2 regions of the Priestia sp. YIM B13490 genome follow, and region 1 is predicted to be linked to the other one. Evidence: a T-box and tRNA genes for the amino acid it is inferred to sense, from the RefSeq annotation. Region 1 holds a T-box; the other holds one or more tRNA genes.
The links. A T-box is a leader RNA that pairs with one kind of tRNA and senses whether it is charged. The one in region 1 lies ahead of pheS (phenylalanine--tRNA ligase subunit alpha), so its partner is inferred to be a tRNA-Phe.

Region 1 (16,378 bases):
TGGTTAGCACCTGTACAAGTTCAAGTGATTCCGGTATCACCTACCGTTCACCTTGAGTATGCAAAAGAAGTGCAAGAACAGCTGCAGCTGGCGGGTATTCGTGTGGAACTTGATTCTCGCGATGAGAAAATCGGCTATAAAATCCGTGAGGCTCAAATGCAAAAAATTCCTTATATGCTTGTTGTAGGGGATAAAGAAGTAGAAGATAAAGCAGTAAACGTACGTAAATACGGTGAGCAGAATTCAGAAACAGTGGACTTCCAAGCCTTTTTACAAAATGTAAAAGCAGAAGCATCTCGCTAATGAAAAAAGCAGAGAATTGAAATTCTCTGCTTTTTTATCTAACATTTATAAAAAACTGTTGCATAAATGTTTTTCCTTTGATACAATAATTTTTGTTGTGAAAAAAGAACGAAATCATTGACTTTTGTCTTTGTTGATACTATAATAGCTTAAGTAATTGAATACTTGTTTATACAGAAGAAGAAGCACCCGCTTCTCACCTGAGTGACGCATAAAGCAGTTAGCAGGTACATCGTATCTTAATTAAAACGATAGAAGTGTGGGTGCAGTATGTACTCACACTTTTTTGTGTGAGTTAATAATCGGTCTAAGCAAGCGTATTCGCTCATTAAACCTTGGAGGTGGCTACTTATTAGCAAGGACATGATGGTAAACGAGGGCATTCGAGCTCGCGAAGTTCGTCTAATTGATCAAAACGGTGAACAATTAGGAATTAAATCAAAAAATGAAGCATTAGAAATTGCTTCACGAGTAAATCTTGACTTAGTAATGGTTGCTGCAAATGCGAAACCGCCGGTATGTCGTATTATGGACTACGGTAAATTCCGCTATGAGCAACAACGTAAAGAAAGAGAAGCTCGTAAAAACCAAAAAGTTGTAAACTTAAAAGAAGTTCGTTTAAGTCCAACAATTGATGAACATGATTTTAACACTAAACTTCGTAACGCACGCAAGTTCCTTGAAAAAGGTGACAAAGTGAAAGCGTCTATTCGCTTTAAAGGTCGTGCCATTACTCATAAAGGGATTGGCCAAAAAGTACTTGAACGTTTTTCACAAGCTTGCGAAGATGTAAGTTCAGTTGAATCGGCTCCTAAAATGGAAGGCCGCAGCATGTTCTTAGTCTTGGCACCTAAAAACGAAAAGTAATAGAACGAGGAGGAACACCCCATGCCAAAAATGAAAACACATCGTGGCGCTGCAAAGCGTTTCAAAAAGACTGGAAGCGGTAAATTAAAACGTGCTCGTGCTTACACAAGCCATTTATTCGCTAACAAATCTACAAAACAAAAGCGTAAATTACGTAAAGGTTCTTTAGTAAGCAAAGGTGACTTCAAACGTATCCGTCACTTATTAGATAACATTAAGTAATTTGGGTTGAGATAGAAACAATACAGGAGGTAAACAATTATGCCACGCGTAAAAGGCGGTACAGTAACACGCAAACGTCGTAAAAAAGTTTTAAAATTAGCTAAAGGTTTCTTCGGTTCGAAGCATAGATTATATAAAGTTGCTAATCAGCAAGTTATGAAATCTCACATGTATGCTTATCGTGACCGTCGTCAGAAAAAACGTGACTTCCGTAAATTATGGATCACACGTATTAATGCAGCTGCTCGTATGAACGGTCTTTCTTACAGCCGTTTAATGCACGGTTTAAAATTAGCAGGTATTGAAGTTAACCGCAAAATGCTTGCTGACTTAGCTGTAGCTGATGAAAAAGCATTTGCTGAATTAGCAACTGCTGCTAAAAAAGGCTTAGATAAGTAATGAATATAAAGTCTCGTCATCTTTAGATGATGAGGCTTTTTTGCTATCGGAGGACATATCATGAATGAACTGCTGCTTACCTATTTTATTGTTATTAATATAGTAGGGGTAGGAATGATGTATAGAGATAAACAAAAAGCGAAAAGACATGAGTGGAGAATTGCCGAAAGCACACTGTGGACGGTAGCTGCTATCGGAGGAGCTCTTGGAGGACTAATTGGTATGTATTGCTATCGTCATAAAACGAAGCACACATCGTTTACAGTAGGTTTTCCTATTCTTGCTGCTCTTGATTTACTTTTCTTTTTTGTTATCAGCTGAGCACAAATGATGTTGTGCTCAGTGTAAAAATTCTCGAACGGGGCTTTTCCAGCGAATAGGAGCATTTGGATACATGTCGTGTACGTGGCTTTCCAGTAGCTTGAAATCTTGCTTTTGCAGTTCATGTAATCGAGATGGATCTGTTAACACCATTGTAATTGACAAAGATTCTGGTTCATTGGGATTGCTGTATTTTTCTCCTTCAAATAAAATACCTTTATACGTTAGTAGAAAATTTTTGCGGATATTCGTTTTTTCGTCAACGACAAAAAATTGCTGATGTTCCTGAGCTGCTACAAGCTTCCGCTTTGGACTGCGAAAATGCTGAACCAGCTTTAATAGTGTGTAAGCAACAAGCGCGAAAATGAACACGCGAACGATAACAATAACAAACATAACGCTCCCTCCTTTACAAGGCACAGTTTTCTTACTTTACGTTCGAGTTTCTAAAAAGTTTCATGATTTTTGATATAATTTCTTTATTGGTTTAAAAAGAAGAAGATATACATAATTACAGGAGTGATTACATTGAATTTACAACAGCTATTTACCATGCAGCGCCAGCTGGATCAGCATATAGAGGATAAGCATGAGCTTCATAAGGAAGATTTGATTCCGAGAAAGCTTTTAGCACTGCTTGTCGAAATGGGAGAGCTGGCAAACGAAACGCGCTGCTTCAAATTTTGGAGCGTCAAACCTCCGGCTGAAGACGCTGTTATTTTAGAAGAATTTGTGGACGGTGTACATTTTATCCTTTCTTTAGGGATTGAAAAAGGATACGATGATTTAACTGAGTTACCAGATGCAAAAGCAAGTGATTCAAAAACAGCACAATTTTTACAGGTATTTGCACAAGTTGCTGCTTTCGAGCAGGATCAGTCGAAAGAAAACTATGTGGACATGTTTGTATCTTACATGACGCTTGGCGATATGTTTGGTTTTTCCGCTGAACATATTGAAAAGGCGTACATCTCAAAAAATGAAGTGAATTTTAAACGCCAAGAACAAGGATACTAGAAATAAAGGGATGGGAAATTTTACTTCAACCTCTTTTTAGCTATAATAGAGGTATACATATGAAAGGGGTAATCCATATGACAAAGTTAGATGAAACATTGACGATGCTTAAAGCACTAACAGATGCAAAAGGAATTCCTGGCAATGAGCGTGAACCGCGTGAGGTTATGAAGAAATATATTGCACCTTATGCAGATGAAGTAACGACGGATGGGCTAGGCAGTTTGATTGCAAAAAAAGTGGGCAACGAACAAGGGCCTAAAATTATGGTAGCCGGTCACTTAGATGAAGTAGGCTTTATGGTGACTCAAATTGATGAACGCGGCTTTATTCGTTTTCAAACGGTAGGCGGATGGTGGTCTCAAGTGATGCTTGCTCAACGCGTAACCATCGTTACATCTAAAGGAGAGGTAACGGGGATTATTGGCTCAAAGCCTCCTCATATCCTGCCTCCAGAAGTTCGTAAAAAGCCAGTTGACATTAAAGATATGTTCATCGATATTGGTGCCTCTAGCAGAGAAGAAGTAGCGGAGTGGGGAGTGAAACCTGGTGATCAGGTTGTGCCTTATTTCGAATTTACGGTTATGAACAACGAAAAGATGCTGCTAGCGAAAGCCTGGGATAACCGTATCGGCTGTGCAATCGCTATCGATGTATTAAAAGCTTTAAAAAATGAAACACATGAAAATGTTGTGTATGGTGTAGGAACGGTGCAAGAAGAAGTTGGACTTCGAGGTGCAAAAACATCCGCTAACTTTATTGAACCGGATATTGCATTTGCTGTTGATGTCGGCATCGCTGGAGATACACCTGGTGTTTCTGATAAAGAAGCATCTTCTAAAATGGGAGAGGGTCCGCAAATCATTTTATATGATGCTTCCATGGTTTCTCATAAAGGACTTCGAGATACAGTGGTAGATGTGGCAGATGAATTAAATATTCCATATCAATTTGATGCAATCGCTGGAGGCGGTACGGACTCAGGTTCTATCCATATTTCAGCTAACGGGGTGCCAGCACTTTCAATTACGATCGCAACTCGTTATATCCATTCTCATGCAGCGATGCTTCATCGTGATGATTATGAAAATGCAGTTAAATTAATTGCGGAAGTAATTAAACGCTTAGACCGAAATACGGTAAACGCAATTACGTATAATTAAAAAAAGCTCATTCTCCTAGGAGAATGAGCTTTTTGCTGTACATAGGACAAGGCTATTTATTTTAAACCGTTTTCAAGCGTTGTCAGAATTTCTTCTTTTTCTGATTCTGGAGACTTTTCCCAAAGCACCTCAAATAAAACACCAAGTCCAGGGAGCATTTTTTCCTCGCCGCTTTGAATAGCGTCAGAAATTGTAGCTTCAAGCTCTTCTTTTGAGTTTCCTGAAACGTTTGCAATAACAGCATTTCGTAAATTAAGATCCATCATTTTCACCTCAGCTATCGTAAAGTTACCAATAGTTTTTGTTTTCTTTGCGATTTCTATGTACAATAAAGTGAAACTTATCTAATGATTATTGAGCAAAATGTAATCGAACTATTTATTTTTATATAGATAAAGGAGTTATGTTTGTGAAACAAATTGATTCAGTTAAAAATCCGCAGGTAAAAGCGTGGAAAAAGCTGCATAATAAAAAAGACCGTGATAAGCAGGGCCTTTTTATGGTAGAAGGCTTTCATTTAGTCGAAGAAGCTATCAAAAATAAGGATTGCGTAAAGGAACTAATTATACGCGAATCGATCGAAGTGCCAGCACAGTGGAACATAGACGGTATTGAAATAACCGTTGTCAACGAAGCAATAATCAAATTATTATCTGACACCGAAACACCTCAAGGAATTATCGCTGTGTGTTTTCAAACGAAGCATGCAGAAATCATTCATACAGCACAGAAAGTATTGCTTTTAGATGCGGTGCAAGATCCAGGTAACCTAGGTACGATTATTCGAACCGCTGATGCTGCCGGAGTGGACGCTATTATCGTTGGAGAGGGCAGCGTGGATGTGTACAACCCAAAAGTCGTTCGTTCAACGCAAGGAGCTATTTTTCATCTTCCAATTGTAAAAAGCGATTTACTCGAAATGATTTCACTGTTAAAAGAAAGAGGAATAGCAGTTTACGGCACGTCTCTACAAAATGGAAAGGTCTACTCATGCGTAAAACCTTCAAACGAATTTGCGCTGATTGTGGGAAATGAAGGAAACGGCGTAAGCGAGAAAGTGCTGGAACAAACGGATCAGAATCTGTACCTTCCCATCTATGGAAAGAGCGAGTCGCTAAATGTTGCCATCGCTTCTGGAATCTTACTTTATTATTTACGCGGAATGTAGTTGCATCGAGAACGTGTTTTCACTATAATAATACAATAGTTACATATGTAAAAAACGATGAAAGAGAGCAGTAGCTTATGTCCGTTTATGCAGGGAGAAAATGCCGCGACTGAAAGCATTTTTATAAATGTAATAAGTGAATTCACCTCTTGAGTTGACACTTAGACCATCTTACATAGATGTAAAGGTGTTCCGGAGATTCCGTTAACTTGAATGAAGTGAACTGTATACGTCTGTGTATATAGTTAACAAGGGTGGTAACGCGACTAATCCTCGTCCCTTTTTTGGGAGGAGGTTTTTTTATTTGTCATTTTTTACGTTAAAAGGAGGAATAAGTGATGAAAGAACGTTTACAAGAACTTCAACAAGAAGCAATTGCAAAAGTCGAAGCAGCAAGTGCTTTAAAAGAATTAAACGACGTACGCGTAGCTTATTTAGGAAAGAAAGGCCCTATCACAGAAGTGCTTCGCGGTATGGGAAAACTTTCAGCTGAAGAGCGTCCTGTAATGGGAGCACTTGCAAATGAAGTGCGTGAAGCTATTGCATCTAAAATTGAAGAAAAACAAACGGCGTTAGAAGCAGCTGAGGTAGAGCGTAAACTTGCTTCAGAAACAATCGACGTAACGCTTCCAGGACGCCCTGTTAAAGCAGGTACGCATCACCCGCTAACAAGCGTGGTTGAAGAAGTAGAAGATTTATTCTTAGGAATGGGCTATGAAGTAGCAGAAGGACCGGAAGTAGAGCAGGACTACTATAATTTCGAAGCGCTGAACTTGCCAAAAGGTCACCCAGCACGTGATATGCAAGATACGTTTTATATTACGGAAGAAACGCTTCTTCGCACGCATACATCAACTGTTCAAGCTCGTGTTATGAACAAGAATGAAGGCAAAGGACCTGTTAAAATTATTTGCCCGGGTAAAGTGTACCGCCGCGATGACGATGATGCTACGCATTCTCATCAATTCATGCAAATTGAAGGTCTTGTAGTAGACGAAAACATTCGTATGAGCGATTTAAAAGGCACGCTTGAAGTATTTGTGAAAAAGATGTTCGGTGCAGACCGTGAAATTCGTCTTCGTCCAAGTTTCTTCCCGTTCACTGAGCCGTCTGTAGAAGTAGACGTATCGTGTGCAAAATGTGGAGGTAAAGGCTGTAATGTATGTAAACAAACAGGCTGGATTGAAATTTTAGGAGCTGGCATGGTTCATCCAAATGTCCTTGAAATGGCTGGATACGATTCAACTAAATATCGTGGTTTTGCTTTTGGAATCGGTGTAGAGCGTATTGCTATGTTAAAACACGGCGTGGATGATATTCGTCATTTCTATACAAATGATGTTCGTTTCTTAGATCAATTTAAACAAGTATAAAGGAGGGGCTACGATGTTTGTATCTTATCGTTGGTTACAAGAGTATGTTGACTTATCAGGCGTAACGGCAGAAGAGTTAGCAGATAAAATCACAAAAAGTGGAATTGAAGTTGAAGGTGTAGAAAACTTAAATAAAGGCATCAGCGGAGTGGTAATTGGTCACGTTGTAGAACGTGAACAGCATCCAAATGCTGATAAATTAAGCCGCTGTCAAGTAGATCTTGGCGGAGGAGAAATCGTTCAAATCGTGTGCGGAGCACCAAACGTGGCACAAGGTCAAAAAGTAGCGGTTGCAAAAGTGGGAGCTGTACTTCCAGGTAACTTTAAAATCAAGCGTGCTAAGCTTCGCGGTGAAGAATCGAACGGTATGATTTGTTCTCTTCAAGAGCTTGGCATTGAAAGCAAGCTTGTGGCAAAAGATTATCAAGAAGGCATCTTCGTGTTCCCAAGCGATGCTGAAGTAGGAGCGGATGCACTAGATGCATTAAACTTAAACGATGAAGTATTAGAACTAGGGCTAACACCAAACCGTTCAGACTGCTTAAGTATGTTAGGCGTAGCACATGAAGTGGCTGCTATTTTACGTCGTGAAGTGAAGTATCCGTCAGTAAACGTGCAAACGTCTGATGAGCAAGCAGCTGATTATATTTCCGTTAAAGTAGAGGCAAAAGAAGACAATCCGCTTTACGTAGCGCGCGTTGTGAAAAACGTAAAAATTGCTCCGTCACCATTATGGATGCAAACGCGTTTAATGGCAGCTGGTATTCGACCTCATAACAACGTTGTTGATATTACCAACTATATTTTGCTTGAATACGGCCAGCCGCTGCATGCTTTTGACTATGATCGTCTTGGTTCAAAAGAAATTGTTGTACGTCACGCGTCAGAAGGCGAAAAGTTTGTAACACTTGATGATCAAGAGCGCGTATTAAAAGGCAATCAGCTTGTCATTACAAACGGCAGTGAGCCGGTAGCTCTTGCAGGTGTAATGGGCGGAGCGAACTCCGAAGTAAAAGACGATACGGTAAATGTTCTCATTGAATCAGCTTACTTCAAAGGCTTAACGGTTCGCCAAGCTTCAAAAGACCACGGTCTTCGCAGTGAGGCAAGCGCTCGTTTTGAAAAAGGAATTGATCCTAACCGTACGCGTGTAGCTGCTGACCGCGCAGCAGAATTAATGGCTGAATACGCTTCAGGTGAAGTGGTAAGCGGTACTGTAGAAGTAGATACACTAACTGTGGAACCTGCTGTTGTAGCTGTGTCACTTGGCCGTATTAACGATGTGCTTGGTACAGAGCTATCAATGGAAGAAGTACAAGACATTATGAACCGTCTTCAATTTGAAAACAAAGTGGAAGACGAAACCATTGTTGTAACAGTGCCAACTCGTAGAGGCGATATTACAATTGAAGAAGATATCGTCGAGGAAGTAGCGCGTATGTATGGCTATGACAACCTTCCTACAACGCTTCCTGTAACAGTGGCAACTCCAGGAAGACTAACAGAGTATCAGCTTGGACGCCGTAAAGTTCGCCGTTTCTTAGAAGGTGCGGGACTAGCACAAACAACAACATATTCGCTAACGAGCGCTGAAAAAGCTACTCAGTTTGCACTAAATGCAACAAGTACGATTGGTCTAGCAATGCCGATGAGTGAAGATCGCAGCATCCTTCGTCAAAGCTTAGTGCCTCATTTGCTAGAAGCAGTGAAGCATAATAATGCTCGCCAGTCGGATTCTATTGCGCTATACGAAACAGGCTCAGTGTTCTTATCTAAAGGTGAAGGAGAATTACCGGATGAGCAGGAGCGCGTAGCTGGTGCAATCACGGGTCTATGGCATGCTCACGGCTGGCAAGGTGAAAAGAAAGTCGTTGATTTCTATGTGATTAAAGGTGTACTAGAAGGGTTATTTGCACAGCTTGGTTTGGAGAAACGAATCTCATATGCTCCTGTTAAAAAAGACGGTATGCACCCTGGACGTACAGCGGCTGTATGGTTAGATGAAAAAGAAATTGGATACGTAGGTCAAGTTCATCCTGTTGCTCAGAAACAGTATGGTCTTCGTGAAACATACGTATTTGAATTACACCTTCAAGAGCTATTAGCTGCAGATGTCGAAGAAGTTCGTTATTCAGCTATTCCAAGATTCCCATCTATTACACGTGATATTGCACTTGTGGTAGATAAAAACGTTCTTGCAGGAGAAGTTCAGCGCGTCATCTATACGACGGGCGGAGAACTTTTAAAAGACGTGACGGTATTTGATCTATATGAAGGCGAGCGTATGGAAGAAGGCAAGAAATCTGTAGCTTTCTCTTTACGATACTTAGATCCTGAACGTACATTAACTGATGAAGAAGTAGCAAAAGCACATGGTGCAGTGTTAGAGGCTGTAGAAAAAGAATTTGGTGCAACGCTTCGTTCATAAGAATAAGAAAAGAGATGTGGATTTCCACATCTCTTATTTTTTAGCTAATTTTAAAGCTTTTTCCGTATTAGCAAAATGAATTTTAGCTAAAGAGTTCAGCGCATTCACGCCATGTTTCTTAATGATTTTAGCAGCGGCAATATCAACTTGTGCGCCAGCTCCGCGAGGAATAACCATCCCGGTCTTTTCCGTCAGCAAATCCATTTGTTTTAAAAATGCGTATCTGGCAATAATGGAAGCAGCAGCTACAGATAAATGAACGCTTTCTCCTTTTGTGCTGAAAAAGACATTTTCTTTGATAATTTCTTTTTCCTTTACCACGTGTTTATAATAGGTGTTTTTTTCGACAAACTGGTCAATTAAAATGGCATCGGGTTTTTCAGGATCCAATTTTTTTAACACGTTGGATAAAGCTTTGTTGTGCAACAGAGCTTTCATTTTACCTTGTGACATGCCTTTTTCTTGAAATGCATTATACTTTTCGTTATGTAAAACAAGCAAACTATAGGGAATAAAAGAAACAAGCTGCTTGGCAATTTCAATAATTTTAGCATCTGTTAACTCTTTTGAATCTCGTACTCCTAATTCTTTTAACAAAGGAAGCTGCTCTTTTTGAACATAGGCAGCAACTACGGTCATAGGACCAAAATAATCTCCTGTCCCTACTTCGTCAGAACCGATGACTGATAGTGAGCTGAAGTTTGATGGGAGGTGTGAGACAGGAGCCTTTTTCGCAGCATCTAAAGAGCCTCCCCACTTAGACGCTTCTGTTTCAGCTTCTTTTCCTTGAAAAAGTACTTTTCCAGAGCGGTACGCAGTGATAGAACAGCCGGGAGTTTTAGCCGAAAAAATACTTCCCTGCGGCAGTTTGGGCTGCAGATAGGATGTGTAATGAAGCTTCATTTTAGCTATTCTATCAGCTGATACCTTAATAACAGCATGTGACATAATGCTTCACTCCTTTCGGGGTATTTTAGTTTACTTTATAAGCACTATCCCTTATGATAGCTTAAATATAGATATGTTTCCATTGAAGTCTTCTTCGTGGTATGATAGGGATTAGGATTTTTCGTGGAACGGAGGATTTTCTCGTGTCAAGACAAGATAAAACACGTGCGACAGTTGACATCTTTGGTCAGCAGTACAGCATCGTCGGTAGCGAAAGTACAAGCCATATTCGACTTGTCGCCTCTATAGTGGATGAAAAAATGCGTGAAATCAGTACTAAAAACCCTTCTTTAGATATCAATAAATTAGCAGTATTAACAGCTGTGAATGCTGTACACGAATATATAAAACTGAAAGAAGACTATGAGAGACTTGAACAAAAACTTTATGGAAAAGAGGAATGACTGAGTCAATGCTTAATATCATTTTAATTATATTGCTTCTTCTAGGCTTTGTAACAGGTCTTAAAAGAGGATTTATTTTGCAGCTCATTCATATTGTCAGTTTTGCGGTTTCGTTTATCGTCGCTTATATGTTTAGTGGAGATTTGGCAAGCCGACTTCGCTTGCTGATTCCGTTTCCGGACAATATTCAGCAGCAAAGTGTCGCATCGTTTGTATTTGATTCTGGAACAATAGAAGACGCTTTTTATCGAATGATTGCATTTGCGATTTTATTTTTTGCTACTCACATTGTACTTCGCCTTGCAGGCTCTGTTTTAACGGCTTTAACCGAATTGCCAATTCTGCGCCAGTTAAATAAATGGGGCGGAGGTGCACTTGGATTCGTTGAAGTGTATATCATCGTTTTTATTTTGTTATACATTGGAGCCGTGATTCCTGTAAGTGAAATTCAAACGCCAATTCAACAGTCTTCAATTGCAATCAATATCGTACAAAATACTCCATACTTATCGTCTGCGATTCAAGATTTGTGGACTCAGTATGGTGTAATGTAATGAAATTACAATAGCTTGTTGAGAGGGTGTGTCGAAAGTGTCATAATACTTTTGAGATACCCTCTTTTTTTATCGCAGTCTGATCTGCGGTTTTCATGAGGATAAAAGTATGTCTAGATGAAAACTTGAGAGAGTAAATATGTCACTCATCATGTTTTTGAAAGTTTCGTTATTATGATAATAGGCTGGTGAAAAGAGATGAATAAAAAGGATATTATTAAATTGTTAGAAACAATTGCTACATATATGGAATTAAAGGGAGATAACCCTTTTAAAATTTCCGCTTTTCGAAAAGCAGCTGCAGCGCTAGAAACGGACGAAAGAACGCTGACAGAGATTGAGGATTTTACCAAGCTCCAAGGGATTGGAAAAGGAACGGCTGCAGTCATTACAGAGTATATGGAAACAAATGAGTCAAGCGTATTAGAAGAACTAAAGCAAGAAGTTCCTGAAGGACTTATTCCTTTGCTTAAGCTGCCGGGGCTTGGAGGTAAAAAAATCGCTAAATTATATAAAGAGCTAGATATTCGAGATATGGAATCACTGCATCAGGCCTGTATGGAAAATCGAGTGCAGGGACTAAGCGGTTTTGGTAAAAAGACAGAAGAAAAAATTATCGCTGCCATTGAAGAGTTTGGGAAGCGTCCTGATCGTTTGCCTCTTGCTTTTATGCTTCCAATAGCGGAAGAAATTTTAGAAGCCCTTAAACAGATGCATAGCATTGAGCGTTTTTCTCAAGCAGGGAGCATTCGCCGCATGAGGGAAACCGTAAAAGATCTTGATTTTATTATTTCAACAGCTGAGCCTCATGCTGTCCGTGAACAGCTAGTATCGCTGCCAAATGTGAAGGATATCATTGCAAATGGAGATACAAAAGTATCGGTAACGTTAGCCTATGAGTACGATGTGTCTGTGGATTTTCGGCTTGTAGAAGATAAAGCGTTTGCCACAACGCTTCACCATTTTACAGGATCAAAAGATCATAATGTGCGTATGCGTCAATTAGCAAAAGAACGCGGTGAAAAAATTAGCGAGTATGGCGTTGAAAATGCGGAGACAGGCGAAGTTATGACTTTTGAGTCTGAACAAGCATTCTATGAACATTTTGGGCTGTCTTTTATTCCGCCGGAACTTCGTGAAGATGGAACGGAAGTAGATGCATTTGTAAAGCCTCAAACCCTTGTGACCTACGGTGCCGTAAAAGGTGATTTGCATATGCACTCCACGTGGAGCGACGGGGCGTATTCGATTGAAGAAATGGCGGAAGCATGTCGCGCACGAGGCTATGAGTACATGGCGATTACAGACCATTCTCAGTATTTAAAAGTAGCTAACGGTCTAACGCCTGAACGCATTCGTAAACAGCGTGAAGAAATTAATCGTTTAAACGCACAGTTCGATGATTTTACAATACTAGCAGGAATTGAAATGGATATTTTGCCTGATGCAACACTTGATTATGATGATGAACTGCTAGCTGAGCTAGATTTTGTTATTGCGTCCATTCACTCTAGTTTTTCGCAATCACGCGAAGAAATTATGAATCGCTTAAAGCAAGCGTTAAACAATGTTCATGTAGATTTAATCGCTCATCCGACCGGTCGTTTGATTGGTCGCCGCAACGGATATGATGTAGATATTGATATGTTGATTGAATTAGCTAAAGAAACAAAAACGGCTCTTGAACTAAACGCGAATCCAAACCGTTTAGATTTAGCCGCTGAACACATAAAAAAGGCCCAAGAGGCAGGAGTTAAAATTGCTATTAATACAGATGCTCACAATCTAGACATGCTAGAGCATATGGAAATTGGAATATCTACTGGAATTAAAGGCTGGCTTAAACCAGAAACGGTATTAAATACGTATAGTCTCAAAGAATTAACCGCCTTTTTAAATCGAAATAAATAAGCAACAGGAGGAATCAGTTTTGCAATCACGTATTTTTCATGTACTAGAGTTTAATAAAGTTAAGGAACAGCTTCAGAAAAAAGTAGCTTCTTCTTTAGGCCGAGAAAAAGTAGCGAATTTGATTCCCTCGACTCAGTATGAAGAAGTAGTCAAATGGCAGGAAGCAACAGATGAAGCTACAACCGTGCTGCGATTGCGTGGCAACGTACCGCTAGGGGGCATTTTTGACGTTCGACCTAGCGTGAAGCGCGCTGAAATTGGGGGAACGCTAAGCTCTAATGAACTTCTTGATGTAGCAAGCACTATTTATGCTGCAAGACAAGTCAAGCAGTTTATCGAGCAAGTAGTGGAAGACGAAGATTTACAGCTTCCAATTATAACTGAACATATCGAAAAACTAATGCCTCTTCCTGAGGTAGAACAAACAATTAAAATGAGTATTGATGAGAATGGTACAGTGCTAGACGGTGCAAGCGACCAGCTAAGAGGCATTCGTCAAAAACTTCGCTCAACGGAGTCTCGTATTCGAGAAAAGCTAGAGAGCCTTATTCGCTCCTCGTCTGCTCAAAAAATGTTGTCAGATGCAATTGTTACCATTCGAAACGAACGTTTTGTTATTCCTGTTAAGCAAGAATATCGCAGTGCGTATGGAGGCATTGTGCACGATCAGTCTTCATCCGGAGCAACTTTATTTATTGAGCCTCAGGCGATTGTGACGTTAAACAATGAGCTTCAAGAAGCAAAAGTAAAAGAAAAACAAGAAATTGAGCGTATTCTCATTGCTTTAACCGTTCAGGTAGCGGAAGTGGCAAATGAACTCCGTCAAAACGTTTATCTGTTAGGTGAGCTGGACTTCATGTTTGCTAAAGGGCGCTATAGCCATGAGCTAAAAGCTTCAAAACCTAAAATGAACGATCGAGGCTATATTAAGTTAGTGAAGGCAAAACATCCTCTTATTGCACAGGAAGATGTCGTTGCCAATGATATTGAGCTAGGTGATCAATATACGTCTATCGTTATTACAGGGCCAAATACCGGCGGTAAAACCGTAACGTTAAAAACACTTGGATTATTTACGTTAATGGCTCAAGCAGGTTTGCAGATTCCTGCGCTGGATGGATCGGAAATGGCTGTGTTTAAACACGTATTTGCTGATATTGGAGATGAGCAGTCGATTGAACAAAGTTTGAGTACCTTTTCATCTCATATGGTCAACATTGTAGATATTTTACAAAAAGTAGATCACGAAAGTCTGGTCTTGTTCGATGAATTGGGAGCAGGAACGGATCCTCAAGAAGGTGCAGCGCTTGCGATTTCGATTTTAGATCAAGTATATGAAAGAGGCGCTCGCGTAGTTGCGACTACTCACTATCCTGAATTAAAAGCGTACGGCTATAACCGTGAAGGAGTGGTCAATGCTAGCGTAGAGTTCGATATTGAAACATTGAGCCCTACTTACAAGCTGCTGATTGGTGTACCGGGCCGAAGCAATGCTTTTGAGATTTCAAAACGTTTAGGTTTAAGTGCTGAAGTAATTGAACGTGCCAAAGGCTATATTGGCTCAGAAACAAATAAAGTAGAAAATATGATTGCCTCTCTTGAAGATAGCCGTCGTCAATCTGAACACGAGCTAGAAGAAGCTGAAGAGCTAAGAAAAGAGGCTCAGAAGCTTCATAAAGAATTACAGAGTCAGATTATTGAGTTTAATGAAAAACGAGATAAGCTGTACGAAAAAGCTGAAGAAAAAGCTCAAGCCACAGTTAAAGCAGCATCTGAAGAAGCAGAGAAAATCATTAGCGATTTGCGTAAAATGAGTCAAAAAAATCATGCGCTTGTAAAAGAGCATGAATTGATTGAGGCGCGTAAGCGTCTAGAAGATGCAGTTCCAACTCTTGAAAAAAGTAAAAAGAAACCGGCTGTGCCGAAAAAACAAGAGCGCACTCTTCAAGCTGGAGATGAAGTGAAAGTCTTAAGCTGGGGACAAAAAGGAACGCTTGTGGAACGAGTAAGCAATAATGAATGGCAAGTACAAATGGGAATTATGAAAATGAAGGTGAAAGAAAAAGACCTCGAATATATCAGTTCTCCAAAACCTGTAGAAACGAAGCCGCTTGCTACGGTAAAAGGAAAAGATTATCATGTAAATCTAGAACTGGATTTAAGAGGAGAGCGCTATGAAAATGCGCTGATTCGAGTTGAAAAATATATTGATGATGCTTTATTAGCCAACTATCCGCGCGTTTCGATTATCCACGGTAAAGGAACTGGAGCTCTTCGTAAAGGTGTACAGGAATATTTGAAAAATCATCGTTCTGTCAAAAATATTCGTTTCGGAGAAGCTTCTGAAGGAGGTTCTGGCGTTACGGTTGTGGAATTTAAATAAAAGAGTGCTGAAATAAAGGTGTCAGTCGATGCGCTGAACAAGCATATATGAAGATAGAAAATCCGACATGGCTCATGGACTATGCTGGGTTTTCTATCTCTTTTAAGAACGATACAAGTAAAGGAAAGAGACCTGTCAGTTCATTACGTGGAGCGTAATATAAATTAGGAGTGATGCAAAAATGAGGGATTTTTGGAAAGACCCGTATATTGAATCCGCCGCTTATTACAGCGTGGTTGTCTTGAGCATTGTCGTCTTTCTTGTTGTGTTTGAGCTCGTTACTAAGTATAAGAATTGGGAAGAGATTCAAAAAGGAAATATGGCTGTTGCGATGGCAACAGGTGGAAAAATATTTGGATTAGCTAATATTTTTCGCTATTCGATTGAGCATAACGACAACTTGTTAAGAATGCTAGGGTGGGGAATATATGGATTCGTTCTTTTACTAGTCAGCTATTTTATTTTCGAATTTTTGACGCCGAAATTTCGAATCGATGACGAAATTGAACAAGATAACAGAGCCGTTGGGTTTATTTCACTTGTTATTTCAATCGGTATGTCCTATGTAATAGGAGCAGGGATAGGATAGGAGAGAGTCATGGAGAAGTTAGCGAAAATTTTACTCGTTTTATGCGGAGTGTTTATGCTTATTGGTCTTATCTATTTATCTATATAGCTTTTCCTAACATCATGATGACAGCAAAAAAGCTGACCTTAAAGCAGGTCAGCTTTTTTAATGACTACTTCCATACGTCTTCAGCAATTGAAATCACGTGCTTTACTTTATCCCACTGCTGTTCTTCAGTTAGTAAATTTCCTTCTTCTGTAGAAGCAAATCCGCACTGGGGACTTAAACAAATTTGATCAAGAGAAACAAATTCTGCCGCTTCAGCAATTCGTTTTTTCACTGCTTCAGG
Region 2 (16,378 bases), on a different contig from region 1:
ATGAACAGCCAATCGTTGCGCACATTTGGGGAGACAAGCCTGAATACTTCCGTCAAATGAGTATTGGCATGGCCGAAATGGGCTTTCGCGGCATTGATATTAATATGGGCTGTCCTGTGCAGAATGTTGCAGGAAACGGAAAAGGTTCTGGTCTGATTCGCCGTCCAGATACTGCGGCTGAGATTATCCAGGCAGCCAAAGCTGGAGGGCTTCCAGTAAGCGTAAAGACTCGTCTTGGCTATACGCAAGTTGATGAGTGGTACGACTGGCTGAAGCACATTTTAGAACAGGATATCGTGAACCTTTCTATTCACCTTCGTACAAAAAAAGAAATGAGCGATGTTGACGCGCACTGGGAGTTAATTCCGGAGATCAAGAAGCTTCGTGACGAAATTGCGCCTCATACGCTACTAACAATTAACGGTGATATTCCTGACCGCCAGAAAGGTCTTGAACTTGCGGAGAAGTACGGCATTGATGGAATCATGATTGGACGCGGAATTTTCCATAATCCGTTTGCGTTTGAAAAAGAAAAGAAAGAGCACACAAGCGAAGAGCTATTAGAACTTCTTCGCCTGCAGCTAGATCTTCATGATAAGTATTCTGAAGAATTAGAGCCGCGCCCTTTCAAACCGCTTCGACGCTTTTTCAAAATTTACGTTCGCGGATTCCGCGGTGCAAGTGAATTAAGAAATCTACTCATGAGCACGGAAACAACTGACGAAGTGCGTGCGTTGCTTGATGAGTTTAAAGACAGAGCTGGAGTGAAAGAAGACGAAGGTTTTTCTGTTTCTTAAATAAGATCTCGTTTGTTTAAACTCAATTGTTCTAACATTTTATCGGAGAGAAGAACCTCTTGTTCTTTTTTATAGACGTATGCTATTTATCCACATATGATAAAAGCTGAGGCAGAAGGTTTTACATTTCCTTCTGCCTCAGCTTTTAATGAAAAAATATCCACACGATCTATTTATGATAAGGTTCATTTCGAATAATACGAAAAGCTCGGTAAATCTGTTCTACTAATACTAGGCGCATAAGCTGATGAGGAAACGTCATCTTTGAAAAAGAAAGGGCTGCGTTTGAGCGTTTCATTACTTCGCTGCTTAAACCAAGCGACCCGCCAATGACAAACGCTACTTTGCTTTTTCCGTAGGTAGCTAATGAATCAATTTCTTTTGCGAGTTCCTCGGAAGACTTTTGTTTTCCGTTAATAGCTAATGCGATCACATAAGTATCGTCTGAGATTTTCGCTAAGATGCGCTCTCCTTCTTTTTGTTTTACCTGTTCCATTTCAGATTCACTTAAGTTTTCTGGCGCTTTTTCATCTGCAAGCTCAATAATTTCCACTTTTGCATAGCTTGATAAACGCTTTAAATATTCTTGAATACCTTGTTTTAAGTATTTTTCTTTTAGCTTTCCAATGGTTATAATAGAGATATTCACAGGCTATTCTCCTCTCCTTTATCTCTTATCCACAGATATTATCCACATATCCACATGTTATATCCACATTTTGTATAAGAATATTAGTTCCCTACTACATATACAGCTTCATTTTCACAATATTCACAGCTTTTTTTGTCAGTGGAATTTTCTATTTTTTCAAAAACCGGCGCTAGCTCAATCTCATCTACCATTACATCCAGCGCTAGTTCTGTATGTTCTAAACAGCAATATATCTTCATGTATTTATCTTCCTTTCTCTATTCTTTTCATTAAAAAACCACAGGAGTTTATCCCCTGTGGATAACTTTATTTTACTTCATTTGACGCGTTAATTTTACTTCTGTGGATTTCTTTTTGCCATCGCGATAGAACGTTACGTTCATTTTATCGCCAATTTCTTTTTCAATGTAGAGGTGTTTGCGAAGTGTCGCAATGTCCCTTACTTTGCTGTGATCTAACTCAACAATCACATCATATTCCTTTAATCCGGCTTTAGCGGCTGGCGAACCTGGCTCAACTTTTAGAACAGCGACTCCGTTTACTACATCATGCGGTAACTTAAGGGTTTCTTTTAAATGATACCCTGATACCTCACTTAATGATAGTGTACTAACTCCAAGATACGGACGTCTGACTTCACCATATCGTTCTAAGTCATTAATAATGGGCCTAGCCATGTTGATTGGAATCGCAAGACCAATGCCTTCTACTGCTTCTTGAGCAATTTTCATGGAATTAATACCGATTAATTCACCATCAATATTAACAAGAGCACCCCCGCTATTACCAGGGTTAATGGCGGCATCTGTTTGAATAACTTCTGATTGCCAATCAGGATTTCCATCGCCATTCAAATCTTGAGGAATGACACGGTTAACCCCTGAGACAACTCCTTGTGTAACGGAGCCAGAAAATTGAAGGCCTAGCGGGTTTCCGATAGCAATCACTGGTTCACCAGCTTTAAGCTTATCAGAATTTCCGAAGGTAGCCACTTTTGTCACGTGGCCTGCGTCAATTTCAAGAACTGCTAAGTCCATTAAATCATCGCTGCCAAGAATTTTAGCCGATACCCTTGTACCGTTACTGAAGCTCACTTCAATTTCGTTAGCGCCTTTAATGACATGATAGTTTGTCACAATATAAGCTTTGTTGCCTTGTTTTTTGTAAATAACACCTGAGCCCGTCCCGGCATCAGTTCGTTCATCATTCCAAAAGCTTTCAGAGTTCTGAATGTTTACAACTCCTACAACTGCTGCATTGACTTCAGAAACAGCTTTTGTGACGGCCGTAGTGACGTCAAGAGATACTGACTTTTGAATGGTAGACCCTGTTTGTTCATCTCTATTTTCATCCGTCATCCACCCATCTGGTAAAATCCCGTTCCTCACCAAGGCTGGCATAAGAAGCAGTACAATAAGTGCACCTATAATTGCTCCAATCAGAGCAGAAGCGAAATATCCTCTGCGGCGTTTAGGCGGCCGACTATTTGGCTCTTGGCCTTCATCATAATGTTCCACACTATCACCGAACCCTTCATTTATCATCGTGAATGTCTGCATTCACGTACTAAATGAAGTTATTTTTCGCTTCCTTTCTAGAGACTATACATAAACAATATCAGTTGGTCTTTTTGGATCAGTATCACATAGGAGAATATTGTCCTCTACATTGATGTCTTTCTGTTGTAACACTTGTGCAACCGACATGCGGGCAATTTCCTTCATGTTATTGTCTTGACTCAAATGCGCTAAGTAAATGCGTTTGGTTTGATCTCCAATCACATCTGCCATTGCAAGAGCCGCGTCTTCATTTGATACATGTCCCACGTCGCTTAGAATTCGTCTTTTAATGCTCCAAGGGTATCGCCCCATTCTCAGCATTTCAACGTCATGATTGCTTTCAAATACGTACATATCGCTATTTTTAATCGTACCTTTCATGCGGTCACTTACATAGCCGGTATCCGTAATAAGGGTTAATTTTTTAGATCCTTGATGAAAGACATAAAACATAGGCTCTGCAGCATCATGCGAAACGCCAAAAGACTCCACTTCCAATTGACCAAACGATTTCGTTTGGCCAATTTCAAAGTGAAACTTCTGTTCTGTATCAATGTTGCCAATCAAGCCATCCATTGCGTTCCACGTTTTTTCATTTGCGAAAATAGGGAGCTTATATTTACGTGCCAGAACACCTAGTCCTTTAATATGGTCACTATGTTCATGAGTCACTAAAATTCCTGATAAATCCGGGATATTGCGATTTACTTGTTGAAATAGAGCTTCCATTTGTTTTCCGCTCAGCCCTGCATCAACTAGTAAGGAATGTTCTCCATCACTTACTAAAATCGCATTTCCTGTGCTCCCACTCGCTAGCACGCTGAAATGCAGGCTCATTTATCTCACTCCAAATACTTATTTATTTCCTTTTTTAATAATCTGCCCTTCAAAGGCATTTACAAAATAACTCGTATCTCCATTTACAACAATGTGCCAAGTTGGTGCTAAAACTTGAGAATTTAGTAGTGGCAGATCAAACGTATAGTACCCAAACTCTACTTTTGTTACAGAATCTTTCTTTTTCAATTCACCCTTCAAAAACAAATTTTCTAATGCTTTTAAAGGCGTTAAAACATCCTGCTCATCATCTAACGTTTTCACAGAACCTAGCATTGTTTGTTCATACGAAATAATTTCACCTTTATCATTTAAATGAGCAATAATCATGCCATTTTCATTATCAAAGATTTTATGCTTCTTATATTGTTGAAAGAATGTAACTGTTTTTTTCTCTTTGTTAACATTCCATAGCTCATAATCCTTACCCGAGAGCACATACCGTTTTAGAAATTGACTTAGCTTTGCTTCGGGACTTTTTTCAGGTACTGAAAAAGGTTTGTCTAGTACACTTCGAATTGTTTTTTCCTCAAGCAGCGCTGCTTTTTGTTCTTTAAGCTTTTTTAAATCTTCATCTTTAAACAGTTTGCTTTTAGCATTTAACGACGAAGCTTCCTTCACATCTACAGGTAAATGTTTATATTCAATGCCTTCACTCGTTAATTGTTCTTCAACGCTCGACTCCACAAATAGAGAGTACTGATCTTCTTGATGAGTTTTAAAAATCTGATAGCCTAAGTAAATATTAAGGATCAAGAAAGTGAAAATAAAGATGGTTTTTGTTCTATTCCAATCCATCGTTATCGCCTCCTTCGGTCGGCGGTGCAATTCGATACCACTTACTATTATAATAATAGAACCAAGAAGGAACGAGTTTGACAGAGTTAGAATTAAACTCAACCGTCTTTTCACCGGTTTTTGGCTGCTGGGAGACTTCTTCTAGCTGATAGCCTATTGAAATATCTTTTAACAGATTCGGGTCAAAGTTTTGGTGTTTTTCAATTAATTGAATCACCTTTTGAGATGACTGCAGCTTTTCTACACTCGAATCCTGTACTCTCACAAAACGATAAAGAGGACGACGGTAATTTAAAATCTCCGCATTTCCCCATCTTTGATATATTTCAGTCATTCCCTGATTGCTGTACACTGGATAGTTATCTTTATAATAACGATAGCTAATTTCTTTTGTAATACGATTCCAGCTGTTGAACCTGTAATTAGATTCCGTCCAGCCGCCGTGGTCATTAACGAAGCTAAAGCTGCGGTTTATTAAATTATAATCTTCCATTACTTCGGTCGTGGAATTTACAAGATTCACATATTCCATCACATCTGTCTTCGTATTAACATTAATCACTTTTGTACCTTCGGTGTAGACATCTCGGTTTGTAGACGTTTCTTTCCGTGCATAGTCTGGGTTGTTAAAAAGCGCTTCCTTATATTTTTCAATATCTAAATGCCTCATGCTCGTATAGTAGACTTCACTATTCATCGTGATATTGTTTTCTGGAAGGAAGATATACCGATTTTTGTTTTCTTTATATACAAAGCTCGGGGCATACGTACGTTTCATCTTATCTTCTAATTCTTTGATATCATCTTTGGCCAAATTCTTGACTGTAACCGAATAAATCTTTTTTTGCTCATAATTCACAAGATACACGCTCACGAAAAATGAAGGTGTACGCTTAATTTTAATGAGTACACGGTCAAATGTTTGATTAGGCAAAGACGTTTGAGAAAATGAAAAAAGCTGTTGAAATGTTTTCAAAGGCAGCGCGTCTGGATACAGCACTTCAATAGAATTACTGCCATGGACATAATTTAAAAATCCATCAGGAGAAATAGCATCCGAAACGTCCGTCACGTTCGAAAATTTCCACTTTTTCATTTCATTTACCCATTTGTTTACATCATCTTCGTCGTGAGACATGTAGTGATTATCGTTTCGATGATAGAGAACTTCTGTTGGAAGAATATGATCTTCTATTTTACTTTTTGAACTCACTTCAACTTCCTGCAAATGTTGATTTTTTGAAATGACCTTATAAGAAGGCTGATACGTCCATATATGATACGTCATAATTAAACTGGAAGCGACGAGAACAACTAAGATGGCCGTTTTGATATGTTCATATCTCATTCCCATTCGTCATCATTCTCACTTTCAATCGGAAGAGTAAAGTAAATCGTTGTTCCTTTTCCTTCCTGACTATCTGCCCAAATACGTCCATCATGTGCTTCAATAATTTCCTTGGCAATAGCAAGCCCTAATCCTGTTCCGCCTAATTTACGCGTTCGTGCTTTATCTACACGATAGAAACGTTCGAAAATTTTAGCTAAATTTGATTTTGGAATTCCCATACCTTGGTCTTTAATGCTCACAACAATTTCATGCGTATGCTGAGCAATTGAAAATGTAATGGTTCCGCCTTCAGGTGAATATTTTATTGCATTGGAAATAATGTTATCTAATACTTGTGTAATTTTATCTTGATCGATAGCGACATAGATTGCTTCATTTGGCAAGTCGCGCACGAACGAAATGCCTTGTTCAATTGTCATTTCAAAGCGATCAATGATGTAATGATAGAACTTCACAAAATTGATTGGGTCACGACTAAATCGGTAGTCTTGGCTATCTAGCTTAGATAATTGAAGCAAGTCGTTAACGAGACGAATCATTCGTTCTGTTTCCGTTTGCGTTACATTTAAAAATGTTGGAGCTAAGTCCTTATCTTGCCATGCTCCTTCTGCAAGCGCATCTAAATAACTGCGCATCGTTGTTAACGGCGTACGCAATTCATGTGAAACATTCGCTACGAATTCTCGGCGATCTTGATCAATTTTCTCCTGCTCTGTAATATCATGCAAGACAATGATAATCCCGTTAATAAAACCGGTCTCTTTTTGAATAGCGGAAATGGTAGCTCTTAAAATAAAGGGATCCGATTTTGTACTAAAGTCCAAAATTAATGACTCTTGATTAGCGAGCAAGCTTTCAAACGTATGCGTTTCTTCAAGATCTAGTAGGGAAACAACTGGATCAGACAAAACCGTTTCACGTGAAACATTTAGCATAGCGGCAGCTGGATCATTAATTAAAATTACTCTTCCCTTTCGATCCGTGGCAATAACGCCGTCCGTCATATGAGCTAATACCGAACTAAGCTTACGGCGCTCCCCTTCTGTAGTTGCCTGTGCTTCTTGAAGCTTTCTTGTTAAGTTGTTGAATGTGAGAGCTAGCTGACCAATTTCATCATACCCGTATACCTTAGCTTTTCTAGTAAAATTTCCTTTGGCCATCTCAAGTGCTTGTTTTCTCATTTCAGACATTGGACGAGTAATCGTCTGAGCTAAAAACACGCCTAAAATAGCTGTAATAAAAAGAGCAATCACCGTACCTGCTTTAAAGATCTGATTGATATTACTCATTTGATCGTAAACAGGCTCCATGGAAGCTGTTAAGTAAATAGCACCTAAGATTTCTTCGCTAGACTGAACTTTTCCATTTTTATTAGTTGAATTTGATTGACTGGCACCTACTTTATCCTGTAAACGAATAGGCTGTATCATAACTCTGATTCGCTGTCCGCTTTGATCAACAAATACATTATCAGAGTTTGTTCCTGCTAACAACGCATTTGTAATCGCTAAATCATTAGTCTTTTTACCTATGATCTGTTGAGGATTTGAGTTCGATGTAGCAATGATTCTTCTATTTTGGTCAATGACTCTTACTTCAGAGATGTCATTCATATCATTTGAAGCTAAATTGGGTCTTGAAGCAAAATCTCGTAAAATAGTCTTTAAGTCTTCCTCAAGAGTGGGTGAATCATCATCACGATTTTTCACCATTTCTTGTCCAATATTATACGTCAGCAAGTCTGTCCGCTCTTGAAGAGACGTTCGAAAGTTGTTAACTAATTCTTTTTCTAATTGTCGTGCAAAATAGACCCCAATAATTTGCATCGCAATTAAAATGAGCAGCACATAAATCAATACAAACTTTAAATGAATAGATTGCAGGAGCCTTACTTTCTTCATCTAAAATTACTCCTGCTCTGGGCTGCGTAAATAATAGCCTACTCCACGTCTTGTTACAATCCACATTGGATGGCTTGGATTATCTTCAATTTTTTCACGTAATCTTCGAACTGTTACATCTACCGTACGCACATCACCAAAATAGTCATAACCCCATACAGTTTGAAGCAAGTGTTCACGCGTCATGACTTGTCCAATGTGCTTCGCTAAATAATGCAGCAGCTCAAATTCACGGTGAGTCAGTTCAATCGTTTCTCCGCGCTTAGACACGATATAAGCATCTGGGTGAATAACAAGTGCTCCAATCGTAATTTCATTCGTTTCGCTTTCTTCCGTTGGAACAGCTACCTGCTGATGTCTACGTAAATTAGCTTTTACACGTGCTAATAATTCACGCGTACTAAACGGCTTAGTTACATAATCATCTGCACCTAATTCTAGACCTAAAACTTTGTCAATTTCAGAGTCTTTTGCTGTTAACATGATAATTGGCATATCATATTTTTTGCGCACTTCTCGGCAAACTTCCATTCCATCTTTCTGAGGAAGCATAATATCTAATAAAATCATTTCAGGCTGTACTTCTTCCACTTTTTCAAGTGCTTCTACGCCATCATAAGCACAAAATACTTCGTAACCTTCTTTTTGCAAATTAAACTTTAAAATATCTGCAATCGGCTTTTCGTCATCTACGACTAAAATACGTTTATCCATGATCATCGTTCTCCTTTATTAGTTGAAGCAAAATATAAAAGATAGTATTCATACTGTTTGAATACCGTAGTTTTATTATACTTGATAACCCTTGAAACGTCACAAGTTCATCCTCTACTATACATGAAGATATATGATTTTCAACCATCTCTAAATACAAAAGTAATATATTACCACAAAAGAGATACAAAGCAAATAACGTTTTCTTTTAAATGTAAATAAAAGAAAAAAGCATGACTTTAAATAAAGTCATGCTTTTTGATGGCTCGGGACGGAATCGAACCGCCGACACAAGGATTTTCAGTCCTTTGCTCTACCAACTGAGCTACCGAGCCAAAATGGCGGTCCCGACGGGAATCGAACCCGCGATCTCCTGCGTGACAGGCAGGCATGTTAACCGCTACACCACGGGACCTCAGTCTATATGCTATGTATTAAAAATATTAAAATGACCCGTACGGGATTCGAACCCGTGTTACCGCCGTGAAAGGGCGGTGTCTTAACCGCTTGACCAACGGGCCACGTTGTAACAAAAGTGAGCCATGAAGGACTCGAACCTTCGACCCTCTGATTAAAAGTCAGATGCTCTACCAACTGAGCTAATGGCTCATGTTATATCTCTTAGCGACGCTTATTATAATAACATGATATTTCATATGAATGCAATAGTTTTTTTAAAACTTTCTTTTTATTATTGAGCTTTTTTAAAAAATCTTGTTAACAAAGCACCAATTATAAATAAAAAAGGTTAGCTCACGAGGAGCTAACCTTTTTTATTTAGCTATATACACCACGTAATACATTTGTTTGTGTACGATCTGGACCTACAGAGAAAATAGATAAAGGAATACCTGTTAATTGAGACACGCGCTCTAAGTAGTGGCGAGCGTTATCAGGTAACTCATCTAATGTTTTCACACCCGTAATATCTTCTGTCCAACCTGGAAGCTCTTCATATACAGGTTCGCATTCTGCAAGTGTTTTTAAGCTAGCAGGGAATTCTTCCATAACTTCCCCTTTATAACGGTAAGCTACGCAAATCTTTAATGTCTCAATTCCCGTTAATACATCAATTGAGTTTAAAGATAAATCTGTGATTCCGCTAACGCGACGAGCATGACGTACAACTACACTGTCGAACCAACCTACACGGCGAGGACGACCAGTTGTTGTACCATATTCACGTCCTACTTCACGGATTTGATCACCGATTTCGTTTGTTAATTCAGTTGGGAAAGGACCGTCACCAACACGAGTTGTATACGCTTTTGATACACCTACAACGTGTTTGATTTTAGATGGACCTACACCAGAACCAATTGTTACTCCACCCGCTACTGGGTTTGAAGATGTAACAAATGGATATGTTCCTTGGTCGATATCTAACATAACACCTTGTGCGCCTTCAAATAGTACACGACGTCCTTCGTCTAACGCATCATTTAATACTACTGATGTATCAACAACATATTTTGCAACTTGTTGACCATACTCATAGTACTCATCTAAAATTTCTTCTAATGTAAAGCCTTCTACTTCATACATTTTTTCAAGAAGGCGGTTCTTTTCAGCTAAGTTTTGTGTTAATTTTGCTTCAAATACTTCACGGTCTAGTAAATCGGCAATTCGAATACCAACACGTGCTGCTTTATCCATATAAGCTGGTCCAATACCTTTTTTCGTTGTACCAATCTTATTTTCACCTTTACGTTCTTCTTCAACTTCATCTAATTTTAAATGATATGGAAGAATCACATGAGCTCGGTTACTAATACGTAAGTTTTCTGTTGTTACACCGCGATCATGTAAGTATTTTAATTCTTGAACAAGCGCTTTTGGATCGACAACCATACCGTTTCCAATTACACACGTTTTGTCATTATAAAAAATACCTGAAGGAATTAAATGTAACTTATAAGTTTCACCATTAAACTTAATTGTGTGACCTGCATTGTTCCCACCTTGGTAACGTGCAATCACTTCTGCATTTTCTGATAGGAAGTCTGTAATCTTCCCTTTTCCTTCATCTCCCCATTGTGTTCCTACTACAACGACTGAAGACATATCTTAAGCACCTCCGCTTAGTAAGCAACAGCTCACTACGACATAATTTAACCATGGATAAGTGTATCAATTTATCACACTAAAGTCAATTAAATCCGAACGATTTAACAAAAGTTATTACAAATATATCGTATTTTGCGGAACGAATGCGATAACAATAAAATAAAACCTCTCATATTGAGAGGTTTTATGCACCAGGCGGCACTCCTGCGTCATCAAAGCGCCGCTCGAGATTAACGAATTTATTGTACTCTTTTACAAAGGCAAGCTGTACGGTTCCAACTGGACCGTTACGCTGCTTGGCTATAATAATCTCGATAATATTTTGATTTTCTGTATCTTTTTCATAATAGTCTTCACGATATAAGAAAGCTACGATATCGGCATCCTGCTCAATACTTCCGGATTCACGGATATCAGACATCATTGGCCGCTTATCTTGTCTTTGCTCTACTCCACGGGAAAGCTGTGATAAGGCGATAACAGGAACTTCTAATTCACGAGCTAAAGATTTTAACGCACGCGAAATTTCAGATACTTCCTGCTGTCGGTTTTCTCCGCTTCGTCCATTTCCTTGAATGAGCTGTAAGTAGTCAATTAAAATCATCCCAAGCCCGCCTTCTTGTTTCAAGCGACGGCACTTAGAACGGATTTCACCTACACGAATACCCGGTGTATCATCAATATAAATCCCTGCATTGGACAAAGATCCCATTGCCATCGTGAGCTTTCCCCAGTCATCAGCTGTAAGCGAACCTGTACGCAGCCTTTGTGCATCAATATTTCCTTCGGCACACAGCATCCTCATAACAAGCTGCTGAGCACCCATCTCTAAACTGAAGATGGCTACGTTCTCATCCGTTTTCGTTGCAACGTTTTGCGCAATATTTAAGGCAAAAGCCGTTTTACCTACCGATGGTCGGGCCGCTACAATGATTAAATCATTTCGCTGGAACCCTGCTGTCATTCTATCTAAATCACTAAACCCGGTTGGGATACCTGTAATGTCACCTTTTCGATTGTGAAGAACTTCGATATCATCGTACGTTTGTACAAGTACATCTTTGATATTTTGAAACACACCGCTGTTTTTACGCTGTGCTACTTCTAAAATGTTTTTTTCCGCTTCATTTAATAAAACTTCCACTTCGTCTTCCCTTGCATATCCTTCTGAAGCAATATGCGTTGCAGTACGAATTAAACGGCGTAAAATCGACTTTTCTTCTACGATTTTACCGTAATACTCTACGTTTGCAGCCGTTGGAACAGAGTTAGCTAAATCACTTAAATACGATACGCCGCCAACTTCTTCTAGGATTTTTTGGTCAGCTAATTCAGACGTTACCGTTACCAAATCAACCGGTTCACCTTGGTCAGAAAGTTTCAGCATACATGTAAAGATTTTCTGGTGCGATGCCCGGTAAAAATCTTCAGGTATTAGCAGTTCAGATGCTAAGGTTAAAGAAGAAGGCTCTAAGAAAATGGCCCCTAATAGCGCTTGCTCTGCTTCAATATTCTGAGGCGGAAGACGATCAGCAAAAAGATCACTCATATTTCTATGCCCCTCTTATATTCTTTCAGTATTTTCTTTCATCATAAATGTTGGCGCGAACAAATACAAGTCCGCGCCAACCCTTTATATTATTTACTTATTTCTCAATCTTACGTTTATTTTTGTTCAGTCACGTGTACCTTTACTGTAGCCGTTACTTCCGGATGTAATTTAACCGGTACATTTGTGTAGCCTAATGCGCGAATTGCATCATTTAATTCAATTTTACGCTTATCTACTTTAATTTTGTGCTTTTTCTTTAATTCTTCAGCAATTTGTTTGCTTGTGATAGAACCGAATAAACGGCCACCTTCACCAGATTTTGCTGTTAATTCAACTGTTAGTTCTTCAAGAGTTGCTTTTAACTCTTTGTTTGCTTGAAGTTCTGCAGCTGCATCTTTTTGCTCTCTATTTTTTTGTGCTTCTAATACTTTCACATTACCGCCTGTAGCTTCAACAGCATAACCATTTTTTAATAAGAAGTTATGTGCATAACCGTCTGAAACATTTTTCACTTCACCTTTTTTGCCTTTTCCTTTTACATCTTTTAAGAAAATTACTTTCATGATTTTTTACCTCCATCTAAGTACTCATCAATTGCTTGTTTAAGCCGTTCTTCAGCTTCATCCAAACTAATGTCTTGAAGCTGAGTAGCAGCATTCGTTAAATGGCCTCCGCCTTGGAGACTTTCCATAATAACTTGTACATTGATATCTCCAAGCGATCTCGCACTAATGCCAATTAGATTATCCCGTCGCTTAGAAATAACAAACGAAGCAACCACTCCGCTGATTGAAAGCAGCGTATCTGCAGCTTGCGCAATTAACACTTGATCATACATTTTGTTTGGTTCAGCTCGTGAAATGGCAATACCTGCTGTATAAATCTCTGCATGTTCAATAAAGCGTGCTCGCTGTACATATTGCGTGATATCTTCTTTTAAAAACTTTTGAACAAGAACCGTATCTGCGCCTTGAGAACGTAAAAAGGACGCTGCATCAAACGTACGAGATCCCGTGCGTAATGTAAAGCTTTTTGTATCGACAATAATACCGGCTAAAAGTGCTGTTGCTTCTAGCATATCAATTTTAAATCGTTTTGGCTGGTATTCAAGAAGCTCAGTAACGAGTTCTGCTGTCGAGGAAGCATATGGCTCCATATAGACAAGAAGAGGATCTTCGATAAAGTCTTCTCCTCGTCTATGATGATCAATGACCACGACATTTTCAATACGATTTAATAACCTTTCTTCAATAACGAGCGACGGCTTATGCGTATCTACTACTACTAAAAGAGTATCATCACTCACAAGATTTAAGGCTTCTTCAGGCGTAATAAATCGTTCCCACAGGCCTTCTTTCTTTTTAATCTCTTCTAGCATTCGCTGAACACCTGTATCAATATGATCAGGATCTAATACGATAAAACCGTCTTTCTGATTGACTTGCGCTACTTTTAATATCCCAATAGCAGCTCCTACAGCATCCATATCCGGATACTTATGACCCATGATAATCACTTTTCCACTCTCTGTAATGAGCTCTTTTAACGCGTGAGAAATAACCCTTGCACGCACGCGCGTCCGTTTTTCCATTGGGTTTGTCTTGCCCCCAAAGAATTTTACTTTTCCATTCGGCTGTTTAATCGCTACTTGATCTCCACCTCGACCTAAGGCCAAATCCAAACTAGATTGAGCTAAAGCACCCAGCTCAGGTAAATCAGCAGAACCAGCTCCGATACCAATGCTCAATGTAAGCGGTATATTTTGTTTAGACGTCTCTTCACGAACTTGGTCTAAGATAGAAAATTTACTTCGCTCTAAATGAATTAAGATTTGTTCATTCATAATCGCAATAAATTTCTCGGAAGACGTACGTTTAATAAAAATACCGTATTCTTGAGCCCAACTATTTAACATAGAGGTTACTTGACTATTCAAGTTACTTTTAACTTGATCATCCATTCCTTGCGTTAGTTCATCATAATTATCTAAAAAGATAATACCTAAACTTGTTCGTTCTTCTTCATACAATTTTTCGATTTCTATTTGCTCTGTAATATCAAAGAAGTACAGTAAGCGCTCGTCTCGTTTAATCACCACTTTAAATTTCCGATCATGCAACGTGACAACTTCTGTTTCCACTTCTTGTTTGATCAGTGGAATAATACTTTCGGCTACATCGTATAATGATCTTCCCACTAGTGTGTCTTCACCGAGACAAGATGCTAGAAAAGGATTCGTCCATTCAATTTGATATTCATCATTAAACAGCATAATCCCAATCGGCATTTCCATTAATGCCTCTTCGCCTACTTTTTTCAGCCGATGAGACAGCATTGAAATATAGGTTTCAAACTCATCGGACAGCATTCGCTCCATTCTCATGTATAGAAAAAGACAGGCTAATAGTAATATAAAGCCTATCATTCCTATGATCCAATTATGATAGGTCACGATACCTACTAAAATCAGAGCTATACTATACAATGAGTAAAATGGATAGCGAATGACGTTCTTTTTTGTAAAGACAGGCATCCATTTCAGCTCCTACTTTTTTAAGTTCCACAATATCTACTTTTTTGTGTCTAATTGTTTTCTTAAATTAAACCCTAAATCAATTATACCTAAGATGCGCACAATTTGAAGGATAATTGGAATAATTAATGCTAAAATTGTTACAACAATTGGAATTGCTTTGGCATACCCTTTTTGATGTGAGAAATAGAAAATAAAAGAGATCCCTTGTAACACGACTAGCATTTGCAGTCCCATCACGATGTTGATAATAGCTACGTACATAAATGTACCTTGTTCAATATTAAAAGATGGGAAGGATAAAATTAATGCAATCAAATAATACCATAGAATACTTTTAGGAAGTTTAAATTCACGAAAAGGCGGGAATGCTTGCACCTCATAACCTGTTCTTTTAAGAATAGGCGTAGCAATAAGCTGAGAGAAAAAGGCCAGAATAACTCCACCCATAACAATTAATAGAGGCAACAGATTTTTAAACATATCAAATGCATCTCTCATTTGGTCAATTTGAGATTCCTTAACGTCTTGTCCTAAACTTTTCATCATTTCAATACTTTGATTAATCGATTGATCTAAAGCATTATTTATTTGCTCCATTAGATTAACATTAAAAACGATGTTTGCTCCTACGAACAATAAAAGTAAACCTAAACTAAACGCAACCGTGCCGCCTAGTAAAATGGTATACCTTTTTTGTTTTTGTCGGTAAAGCATTCCTATTGCTAATCCACCAATACCAAATACAAATGTAAAAGGAAGAGTCAACACATTTCCAAATAACAAAGTCAATAACAACCCTACTACTAAAAATAATATTGCCTTTTTCCACCCATGACGAACGGTATACACAATAAATGGAACAGCTAGCGCTAGTTGAAAAATGGTTCCCACAACAGGTATGTATAGTGAAAAAAGCAACAGCGCCACAAACAGCGCTAAAAGAGCTGCTCCTTCTGTAATATATCGAATTCCTTTCACAACTTCACCTCGTTGATATAGACTATTATTTATTTTATCGATTCAATTCATAAGAAGCAACTATTTGACAAAAGAGCACCTATGTAATGTAAAAAGAGGCAGTAAGGGAATCCTTACTGCCTCTTTTTATACCGTTCATTATTCACCAGAAACATATGGTAATAATGCCATTTGACGAGCGCGTTTGATAGCGATCGTTAATTTACGTTGGTATTTAGCGCTTGTTCCAGTTACACGACGAGGTAAAATTTTACCACGCTCTGAAACGAATTTTTTAAGCATATCTACATCTTTGTAATCGATGTGAGTGATGCCGTTTGCTGTGAAGAAACAAACTTTACGACGTCTGTTGCGTCCACCTTTACGTCCACCTGCCATTTTGATACGCCTCCTTCCGCTTAAAAGTTTCTATAAAATTTTATACTCCGGATAATCTACTGCGAATTAAAACGGTAAATCGTCATCTGAAATGTCAATTGTCTCGCCATTATTTGCAAATGGATCATCATCAACGCGAGTATAACCTTGATTACCTGAGTTACGGTTCTGATTATCTCCAAATGGAGAGCCTTGTCCAGATCCTCCAGTGTTAGCAAAGTTACTGCGTTGCGTATCCCCACCGCCACTTTTCGGCTC

Region 2: it encodes a tRNA-Phe, which carries the amino acid that the T-box ahead of pheS (phenylalanine--tRNA ligase subunit alpha) is inferred to sense. The anticodon was not compared.

Annotation. Positions count from the first base shown of each region.
Region 1 is NZ_JBHZOT010000004.1:209,508-225,885, reverse strand. Features, by position in the region: gene thrS (threonine--tRNA ligase) at 1-303, shown strand, start outside; ribosomal protein L20 leader region at 475-597, shown strand; gene infC (translation initiation factor IF-3) at 667-1,170, shown strand; gene rpmI (50S ribosomal protein L35) at 1,192-1,392, shown strand; gene rplT (50S ribosomal protein L20) at 1,432-1,791, shown strand; gene ACFX4R_RS15495 (DUF1294 domain-containing protein) at 1,852-2,112, shown strand; gene ACFX4R_RS15490 (hypothetical protein) at 2,131-2,508, opposite strand; gene ACFX4R_RS15485 (dUTP diphosphatase) at 2,641-3,129, shown strand; gene ACFX4R_RS15480 (M42 family metallopeptidase) at 3,207-4,292, shown strand; gene sspI (small acid-soluble spore protein SspI) at 4,349-4,555, opposite strand; gene ACFX4R_RS15470 (TrmH family RNA methyltransferase) at 4,696-5,460, shown strand; T-box leader at 5,509-5,744, shown strand; gene pheS (phenylalanine--tRNA ligase subunit alpha) at 5,799-6,833, shown strand; gene pheT (phenylalanine--tRNA ligase subunit beta) at 6,847-9,261, shown strand; gene rnhC (ribonuclease HIII) at 9,295-10,209, opposite strand; gene zapA (cell division protein ZapA) at 10,353-10,613, shown strand; gene ACFX4R_RS15445 (CvpA family protein) at 10,610-11,167, shown strand; gene polX (DNA polymerase/3'-5' exonuclease PolX) at 11,366-13,078, shown strand; gene ACFX4R_RS15435 (endonuclease MutS2) at 13,098-15,461, shown strand; gene ACFX4R_RS15430 (DUF350 domain-containing protein) at 15,643-16,050, shown strand; gene ACFX4R_RS15425 (5-methyltetrahydropteroyltriglutamate--homocysteine S-methyltransferase) at 16,202-16,378, opposite strand, start outside.
Region 2 is NZ_JBHZOT010000006.1:24,225-40,602, reverse strand. Features, by position in the region: gene ACFX4R_RS18375 (tRNA dihydrouridine synthase) at 1-797, shown strand, start outside; gene rlmH (23S rRNA (pseudouridine(1915)-N(3))-methyltransferase RlmH) at 967-1,446, opposite strand; gene ACFX4R_RS18365 (CxxH/CxxC protein) at 1,530-1,688, opposite strand; gene ACFX4R_RS18360 (S1C family serine protease) at 1,761-2,993, opposite strand; gene ACFX4R_RS18355 (MBL fold metallo-hydrolase) at 3,051-3,845, opposite strand; gene ACFX4R_RS18350 (two-component system regulatory protein YycI) at 3,864-4,643, opposite strand; gene ACFX4R_RS18345 (YycH family regulatory protein) at 4,630-5,997, opposite strand; gene walK (cell wall metabolism sensor histidine kinase WalK) at 5,988-7,895, opposite strand; gene yycF (response regulator YycF) at 7,902-8,609, opposite strand; tRNA gene ACFX4R_RS18330 (tRNA-Phe) at 8,872-8,944, opposite strand; tRNA gene ACFX4R_RS18325 (tRNA-Asp) at 8,949-9,024, opposite strand; tRNA gene ACFX4R_RS18320 (tRNA-Glu) at 9,059-9,130, opposite strand; tRNA gene ACFX4R_RS18315 (tRNA-Lys) at 9,146-9,218, opposite strand; gene ACFX4R_RS18310 (adenylosuccinate synthase) at 9,387-10,673, opposite strand; gene dnaB (replicative DNA helicase) at 10,861-12,225, opposite strand; gene rplI (50S ribosomal protein L9) at 12,342-12,791, opposite strand; gene ACFX4R_RS18295 (DHH family phosphoesterase) at 12,788-14,761, opposite strand; gene ACFX4R_RS18290 (YybS family protein) at 14,798-15,742, opposite strand; gene rpsR (30S ribosomal protein S18) at 15,881-16,120, opposite strand; gene ssb (single-stranded DNA-binding protein) at 16,187-16,378, opposite strand, start outside.